Regions from separate parts of the Streptomyces sp. E-08 genome, predicted to be linked through region 1. Evidence: riboswitches for the same ligand, from Rfam matches in the RefSeq annotation. Region 1 holds a riboswitch; the other holds the start of a gene.
What was found. A riboswitch is a leader RNA that binds a small molecule or an ion and turns the genes downstream of it on or off. The one in region 1 is predicted to bind glycine.

Region 1 (4,407 bases):
ACAGGTCGAGACCGATGGCGAGGTACGGGGAGCCGAGCGCCGGCTGCACCCAGCCGCGGCGCAGTGCCCGGACGGCCGGGGTGCGGTGCGCGTTCTGCGTGAGCAGGGCGTAGAACTGGGGCATCTCCAGGGCGGGCTCGGTGACGCGCAGCGGCCCGGCGGGCATCCGGTCGAGACCGGTGGCGATGCGCCGCAGGTCGGCCCAGGGGATGCCGACGCCGCCGTTGGGGGCGTGCGGATTCAGCCAGACTCCCCAGCGGTCGGGGTAGAGCGCGCGGGCGATGTCACGGCCGGTGACGAGCTCGTGGGCGCGGTTCCAGCCGGAGGCGGCGAGTTCCTGGGCGGAGGTGACGCAGGGCGCGTAGCCGAAGCCGTCGACCTCCATGTTCCCGTACTGGGCGTCGGGCGCGCCGGGGGCACCCTGCCAGAGCAGCATCCAGAGCTCGCCGTCGGCGAGGGCGTGCAGCAACTGCTCGTACGCGTCGTAGCGTCCGGGTGCCACCTGCCCCAGCATGTGCTCGACCGTCCCGGTCGAAGCGGTGCCTGACGCGCTCACCCTGGGTCCCGCCCCTCTTCCGTCCACCACGTACGTCTGTCCAGCGATCCAGTCAGTTCAGCTTAAACAGGGGGCCGCTCACACGGCGGCGCGCTGGTAGAAGGGACGCACCCGCTCCAGCATCCAGTCGCCGACCGGGTCCTGCGCCATGTCGAGCAGGATCAGGTTGACCGGCCAGGCGACCTCGACCCGGCCGAGGGCCCGGCCCAGGGCGTCCAGGGGGGCGTTGCGGTCGACGCCGTCCCAGCCGGCCAGCTGGACGCCGACGAAGAGGGCCGGTTCGGTGCCCTCGACGCTGGCGAGGGCGCGGCGGGCGGTGACGACGACCCCGGTGGCCTCGAACTCCGCGGAGGCGGCTGCGAGGAAGTCGACCGGGTCGTCCTGCCAGTCGGGCTCGAAGAGCCGGACGCGGCCGCCGCTGGCGGGGCCGTCGAGCGGGGTGCGGCCCGCGCGGCAGAGCTCGGCGACGGCGGGCGGGGGCAGCGGGACGCCGACGGTGCCGCCGGGGTTCACGGCGATGCCGAGCTGCGGGGGCAGGCCGCGGGCGAAGTCACGGGCGGGGGCGACGGTGAAGGACATGTGGTCGCCGACGCACGCGAGGAACTGCTGCTCGGAGCTGAAGACGGGGACGTAGGCCGCGCCGTCGATCTCCAGGGTGGCGAGGTCGAGGCCGGGGCTGTCGGGGCCGCCGCCGTTGGGCAGGGGCACCCAGACCGGGCTGCGGCCCAGCACCTCGACCAGCCGGCCGCCGGCCCCGGGGTTGCCGAGTGAGGCGGCAAGGACCTCTTCGAGCTCGTTGCCCGGCCACGTCACGTCCACGGTCGCGTTTCCCCTTCTCGCACAGCCTGCCGCACCGGCCGCCGGGCAGCACCCTAACGCCGCCCCGGTGCCGCCGTGGCCAAAAGGGAAGGGTACGGGCGTCCCGGGACGGGCCGGGACGCCGGCCGCGCCCGGGACGCCGTCTCGGGCGGACGCCGTCTCGGGCGGACGCCGTCTCGGGCGGACGCCGTCTCGGGCCACCTCGCCCGCCTCGGCCCGGCCCCGTCTCGGGCGGGCGCCGTCTCGGGCCGCCTCGCCTCTCGGCCCGGCCCGGCCTGAGACGGGCCGCCCCGTCTCAGGCCGCCTCGCGGAAGCCGATCCGGTGGAGGGAGTCGGCCGCGTCCCGGTCGAGGAGGGTCACCGAGGCGCAGCCGTGCGGCAGGCTGCCGGACTCGGCGGCCCGCAGGAGCCGGCCGACGGCCCGCCGGTGGCGCGCGAAGGCGTACACGGAGACGCCCCGGCCCCGGGCGTGCTGGCCGGCCCGCGCGGTGTCCGGGGTGACGTCGAGGAGGACCAGGTGCAGGGCCCGCCCGCGCCGTCTCGCCTCGCGGGCGAGCCAGCCGCGCACCCAGGACTGGGTGCCGCAGTCGTGGACGATCACGCTCGCGCCGGAGCGCAGGACGCGGCGCAGCCCGGCGTAGTGCGCGATCCGGACGAGGGGACGGTAGAGGGCGTACGGGAGGAGGCGCGGCATGCGGGCCTCCCAGCGCTCGCGGGCGTCCTGGGAGTCGATGCCGCTGTCCTCGGCGGCGCGCCTCATCAGGGTGGACTTGCCGCTGCCGGGCAGCCCGGAGACGACGACGAGGTCGCCGGCGGCGAAGGTGAGGGCGCGGGGGCCGCGGCCGCCGCGCTCGCGCAGGTCCCGCAGGAGGCGGCCGCGGCGGCTCCGGGCGCGGGCCCGCTGGGACGGTATGCCGGTACTGGTCGCGTATGCGCCGGTGTGCTGGATCCTCATCGCGCTCTCCCCCTGTCGGGTCTCAGGAGACCTGAGGAGACCCTTGCCCACGAAGTGTAAAGAATCGGTAATGCGACACAAGCGATTTGCCCCGCCGACACCGCGTGCAATGATGTGCGCGCCAGGCGCGCACAGTCGCCGCACAATCGCATACCGGCCGCTCGAATCCGCGCGGGAGAGTTCCGGACCGCCGAGCGCGTCCGGACGCCGAAGGAGCAAGACCCTCCCTTGAATCTCTCAGGCCCCGTACCGCGTGGATGAGGCAGATCTGAAAAGCGGGACACCCTGCCGTGTCCCCACCCAAGGTGCAAGCCGAGGATGCCCTCGGTGAACCTCTCAGGTTCCATGACAGATGGGGAGGACGTCCTCGCCCGTCATGTGTTTTCGTCACCGATCACGCCCTTGGGACCCGGGAGCCACCCCATGAGCACTGCCCCCCGTCTGACCGCCCTCGACGAGCTGCACCGTTCGCTGGGCGCGACCATGACCGACTTCGCCGGCTGGGACATGCCGCTCCGGTACGCCAGCGAGCGCGACGAGCACAACGCCGTCCGCACCAAGGCCGGTCTCTTCGACCTCTCGCACATGGGTGAGATCACGGTCACCGGTCCGCAGGCCGTGGAGCTCCTCGACCACGCCCTCGTCGGCAACATCTCGACCGTGGGCAACGGCCGCGCCCGCTACACGATGATCTGCCGGGAGGACGGCGGCATCCTCGACGACCTGATCGTCTACCGCCTCGGCGAGACGGAGTACATGGTCGTCGCCAACGCCTCCAACGCCCAGGTCGTCCTCGACGCCCTGACCGAGCGCGCGGCCGGCTTCGACGCCGAGGTGCGCGACGACCGTGACGCGTACGCCCTGATCGCGGTCCAGGGCCCGGAGTCCCCCGGCATCCTGAAGTCGGTCACCGACGCCGACCTGGACGGCCTGAAGTACTACGCGGGCCTGCCCGGCACCGTCGCGGGCGTGCCGGCGCTGATCGCCCGCACCGGCTACACCGGCGAGGACGGCTTCGAGCTGTTCCTGAAGCCCGAGCACGCCGAGGGCGTGTGGCGGGCGCTGACCGAGGCGGGCGAGGGCGTCGGCCTGATCCCCTGCGGCCTGTCCTGCCGCGACACGCTCCGCCTGGAGGCGGGCATGCCGCTGTACGGCCACGAGCTGACCACCGCCCTCACCCCCTTCGACGCGGGCCTCGGCCGGGTCGTGAAGTTCGAGAAGACGACCAACGAGGGCCGCTTCGTCGGCCGCGAGGCGCTGGAGAAGGCCGCCGAGCGCGCCGAGAGCGCCCCGCCGCGCAAGCTCGTCGGTCTGGTCGCCGAGGGCCGCAGGGTCCCGCGCGCCGGCTTCCAGGTCGTCAAGGACGGCGAGGTCATCGGCGAGGTCACCTCCGGCGCCCCGTCCCCGACCCTCGGAAAGCCGATCGCGATGGCGTACGTGGACGCGGCGCACGCCACGCCCGGCACCCCGGGTGTCGGTGTGGACATCCGCGGCACCCACGAGGCCTACGAGGTCGTGGCGCTGCCGTTCTACAAGCGCCAGAAGTGACGCAGTCGTCTCACCCCCGGTCTCATCCCGCGAGACCGACGTTCATCAGTACTCCCCCGATCCAGGAGAATCAGGTCATGAGCAACCCCCAGCAGCTGCGCTACACCAAGGAGCACGAGTGGCTGTCGGACGCCGAGGACGGCGTCTCGACCGTCGGCATCACGGAGTTCGCGGCCAACGCGCTCGGTGACGTCGTCTACGCCCAGCTCCCCGAGGTCGGCGACACCGTCACCGCGGGCGAGACCTGTGGCGAGCTGGAGTCGACGAAGTCCGTGAGCGACCTGTACTCCCCCGTCACGGGTGAGGTCGTCGCCGCCAACCAGGACGTGGTCGACGACCCGTCGCTGGTGAACACGGCTCCGTTCGAGGGTGGCTGGCTGTTCAAGGTGCGCGTCACCGGTGAGCCGGAGGAGCTGCTCACCGCCGACGAGTACACCGCGTTCTCCGCCGGCTGAGACCGGGCCCGAGACCCCTAGGGATCGATTCATGTCGCTTCTGAACACTCCCCTCCACGAGCTGGACCCCGACG
Region 2 (4,407 bases), 4.4 Mb from region 1:
CGCCGGTGGCCTTGGCCAGCGGACGGATGTCCACGATGCACTCGTGCGCGACCAGCCCGTTCGGGCCGGTGTAGAGCACCGGGAAGTGCGGCTCGAGGCGCTTGGCGATGTAGTTCGCCGCGAGGACGGCGACCTGGGTGGCGCGGGTGAGGCCCTCGCCGCCCATGAGGCGCACGTACGACCAGGAGATCGGCAGGATGCCGGCGGAGCCCCAGGGGGCGGCCGAGATCGGGCCGACGCCGGTCTCCGGGCCCGCGGTGGGCTGGAGCGGGTGGTTCGGCAGGTACGGGGCGAGGTGCGCGCGGACGCCGACCGGGCCGACGCCGGGGCCGCCGCCGCCGTGCGGGATGCAGAAGGTCTTGTGCAGGTTCAGGTGCGAGACGTCGCCGCCGAAGTGACCCGGCTTGGCCAGACCGACCAGCGCGTTGAGGTTGGCACCGTCGACGTACACCTGACCGCCGGCCTCGTGGACCTCGGCGCAGATGTCGGCGACGTGCTCCTCGAAGACACCGTGCGTGGACGGGTAGGTGATCATCAGCACGGACAGCTCGTCGCGGTACTGCTCGATCTTGGCGCGCAGGTCGACGACGTCGACCTCGCCGTCCTCCGCCGTCTTGACGACGACGACCTTCATGCCGGCCATCACCGCGGAGGCGGCGTTGGTGCCGTGCGCGGAAGACGGGATGAGACACACGGTGCGCTGGAGGTCGCCGTTGGCGCGGTGGTACGCGCGGACGGCGAGCAGACCCGCGAGCTCACCCTGCGAGCCGGCGTTCGGCTGGATCGACACCTTGTCGTAGCCGGTGACCTCGGCGAGGCGCTCCTCCAGCTCGGTGATGAGCGTGACGTAGCCCTGCGCCTGGTCGATCGGGGCGAACGGGTGGATCTGGCCGAACTCGGGCCAGGTCACCGGCTCCATCTCGGTGGTCGCGTTCAGCTTCATGGTGCAGGAGCCGAGCGGGATCATGCCGCGGTCGAGCGCGTAGTCGCGGTCCGCGAGCTTGCGCAGGTAGCGCAGCATCGAGGTCTCGGAGCGGTGGGCGTGGAAGACCGGGTGGGTCAGGTACGCGTCGGAGCGCAGCAGGGCGGCGGGAAGCGCGTCCTCGACGGCGGCGTCCAGGGCCTCGATGTCGCCCTCGACACCGAAGGCGCCCCAGACGGCGGCGAGCTGCTCACGCCCGGTGGTCTCGTCGCAGGAGACCGAGACGAGGTCGGCGTCGACGCGGTGGAGGTTGACCCCGGCCTCGCGGGCGGCGGCGACGACCTCGTCGGCCTTGCCGGGCACGCGGACGGTGAGGGTGTCGAAGTACGAGCCGTGCACGACGTCCACGCCGCCGGCGGTGAGACCCGCGGCGAGGATGGCCGCGTACCGGTGGGTCCGCTCGGCGATCTGCTTCAGGCCGTCCGGACCGTGGTAGACGGCGTACATGCCGGCCATGACGGCGAGCAGCACCTGGGCGGTGCAGATGTTGCTGGTGGCCTTCTCGCGGCGGATGTGCTGCTCGCGGGTCTGCAGGGCCAGGCGGTAGGCGCGGTTGCCGTCGGCGTCGACGGACACGCCCACGAGGCGGCCGGGCAGGGAGCGGGCGTGCTTGTCCTGGACGGCCATGTAGCCGGCGTGCGGACCGCCGAAGCCCATGGGGACGCCGAAGCGCTGCGTCGTGCCGACGGCGATGTCGGCGCCCAGCTCGCCGGGCGAGGTGAGCAGGGTGAGCGCGAGCAGGTCGGCGGCGACGGTGACGATCGCGCCGAGCTCGTGCGCGGCGTCGATCAGCGGCTTGATGTCGCGGACGGCGCCGGAGGCACCGGGGTACTGGAGCAGCACACCGAAGACGCCGCGCTCGGCGATCTCGGCGGGAATGCCGTCGCTCAGATCGGCGACGACGACCTCGACACCGGTCGGCTCGGCGCGGGTCTGGATGACGGCGACGGTCTGCGGCAGGGCGTCGGCGTCGATGAGGAAGACACCGTTCTTGACCTTCCCGACCCGCCGGGCGAGCGCCATGGCCTCGGCGGCGGCGGTGCCCTCGTCGAGGAGGGAGGCACCGGAGGTGGGCAGACCGGTGAGGTCGGCGACCATCGTCTGGAAGTTGAGGAGGGCCTCCAGGCGGCCCTGGGAGATCTCCGGCTGGTACGGCGTGTAGGCCGTGTACCAGGCGGGGTTCTCCATCACGTTCCGCAGGATGACCGGCGGGGTGAAGGTCCCGTAGTAGCCGAGACCGATCATCGGGGCGAGGACCTGGTTGCGGTCGGCGAGCGTGCGCAGCTCGGCGAGGACCTCGGCCTCGGTGCGCGCGGCCGGCAGGCCCAGCGCCTCGGCGTTCTTGATCACGTCCGGCACCGCGGCGGCGGTGAGCTCGTCGAGCGAGCCGTAACCGACCTGGGCGAGCATCTTGGCCCGGGCCTCGGCGTCGGGCCCGATGTGCCGCTGCTCGAACGGGATGCCCTGTTCGAGCTCGGAGAGCGGAGTGCGGTTGGCGGTCATGTACGGAGGCCTCCTGGTCGTCACGACCTGCGAGGGGCACCACGGCGCGGGTACCCGGACGGCCTCCCCCTCTGTCATCTCAACCTGAGAGTTTCACCGGCACGCCTCGCGGCACGCCGGCTTTCACCGTCGGTGAGAGCGCGATGCCGTCGGACATCCGCTCTGCTTTCCAGAGTGACCTCGTCCGCGCGGTACAGGGGCCTGAGAGATTCCGGGGAGGATTTGCTCCTTCGGCGCCCACCGGAAGGTTTCTCCGGGGGACTCTCCCGCACGGGGTCGACAGCCACAACCAGCCTACCAGCGAGGTTGCGGCTCCCATCGCTCAAGTGGCCGACATCCCAGTTGTGCACTTTCGTAGGGGTGTAGAGCAGTTGCGACCAGTTGGAGGGACCGTGCAGACCGATATCGATCCGCGCAGCCTGATCGGCCGCAAGGCGTTCGACCGGAGCGGGCACAAGATCGGAACCGTGGACGAGGTGTACCTGGACGACGCGACCGGCATCCCCGAATGGGCCGCGGTCCGCACCGGGCTGTTCAGCCGGGACGCCTTCGTCCCCCTGGAGCCGAGCGACCTGCTCGACGACGGCCTCCACATCCCGTACGAAAGGGCCCTGATCAAGGACGCCCCTGACTTCGGCGTGGGCCGCCATCTCTCACCCGAGCAGGAACTCCAGCTCTACCGCCACTACAGCCTGGCGCTCCCGCCCCCGCCCACGGACGCCCCGGACCAGGACTTCGGCCGCCTGGCGGGCCAGGACGGCGCCTGAGCACCCGGCCCCGAGGACGGACCCACTCGCGCGGCGGCGCGGGTGGGCACCGTCACGCCGCCTCCTCCCGCCGCACCAGCGGCAACGGCTCCGAGGGCTCGAGTTCCGGGTCGTCCACGGCGAACGTCCGCACGCGCCCCGGCCCGGACCACGGGTCCTCGAACCGCACCGTGACCCGCCCGACCCCGCTCCCCTGGACCCACCCGGCCCCGTACACGGCATGCCGTACGTCGTGCCCGGGCGACCACACCCGCTCGGCGGTCTCCGTCGCGGCGGAAGGCGCCTCCTGCACCTCGTCGGCCCCCGCGGGCGCGACGTCCTCCGCCGGCCGCTCCGAGGCCTCGGCCTGGGCGAACAGGTCCTCCTGCGTGTAGTCGGCGAGCCCGCTCACCCCCACCCCGAGGAGCCGCACGCCCCCCGTGGTGTCCACGGCCTCCAGGAGCCGCCCCGCGGCCTCCCGCACGACGCCCGGATCGTCCGTGGGCCCGCGCAGCGTCTCGGACCGGGTGAGCGTCGAGAAGTCGTAGCGCCGGACCTTCAGGACGATGGTCCGCCCGGAGTGCCCGGAGGCACGCAGCCGCCCCACGCACCGCTCCGCGAGCCGCTCGACCTCGATCCGGATCCGTACCCGGTCGTGCAGGTCCACGTCGAAGGTGTCCTCGACCGACACCGACTTCGCGTCCCGCTCGGCCACCACGGGCCGGTCGTCGTACCCCTGGGCCATCCGGTGCAGCGAGGCCCCGTGCGCCCGCCCCAGGAGCCGTACGAGCTCGTCCTCGCCCGCCTCCGAGAGATCGGAGACGGTGATGATCCCGGCGCGTCTCAGGTGCTCCCCCGTGGCCGGACCGACCCCGGGCAGGATCCGTACCGACCGGGGCCCGAGGAGCTCCCGCTCGGTGCCGGGCTCGATGAGGACGAGACCGTCCGGCTTGGCCTCCTCGGAGGCGATCTTCGCGATCATCTTGGACCCGGCGAGCCCGACGGAGCCGGTCAGACCGGTGGTCGCGAGGATGTCGACCCGCAGCCGCTCCCCCGAGGCCCGCGCGCTCGCGCTGTCGTCGGCGACGCCGCCGGCCTCCAGGTCGACGAACGCCTCGTCGAGGCTCAGGGGCTCCACGAGCGGGGAGAGCCGCCGGAGCAGTTCCATGACCTGGT

Region 2: linked by a shared signal. The riboswitch ahead of gcvP (aminomethyl-transferring glycine dehydrogenase) and the one ahead of gcvT (glycine cleavage system aminomethyltransferase GcvT) in region 1 are both predicted to bind glycine.

Annotation. Positions count from the first base shown of each region.
Region 1 is NZ_CP183971.1:5,879,227-5,883,633, reverse strand. It holds gene ACN9MM_RS27260 (enhanced serine sensitivity protein SseB C-terminal domain-containing protein) at 1-556, opposite strand, end outside; gene ACN9MM_RS27255 (enhanced serine sensitivity protein SseB) at 635-1,375, opposite strand; gene ACN9MM_RS27250 (AAA family ATPase) at 1,671-2,330, opposite strand; glycine riboswitch at 2,493-2,592, shown strand; glycine riboswitch at 2,594-2,692, shown strand; gene gcvT (glycine cleavage system aminomethyltransferase GcvT) at 2,754-3,878, shown strand; gene gcvH (glycine cleavage system protein GcvH) at 3,956-4,333, shown strand; gene glyA (serine hydroxymethyltransferase) at 4,365-4,407, shown strand, end outside.
Region 2 is NZ_CP183971.1:1,518,684-1,523,090, forward strand. It holds gene gcvP (aminomethyl-transferring glycine dehydrogenase) at 1-2,485, opposite strand, end outside; glycine riboswitch at 2,665-2,764, opposite strand; gene ACN9MM_RS06950 (PRC-barrel domain-containing protein) at 2,878-3,252, shown strand; gene ACN9MM_RS06955 (DNA polymerase IV) at 3,305-4,407, opposite strand, start outside.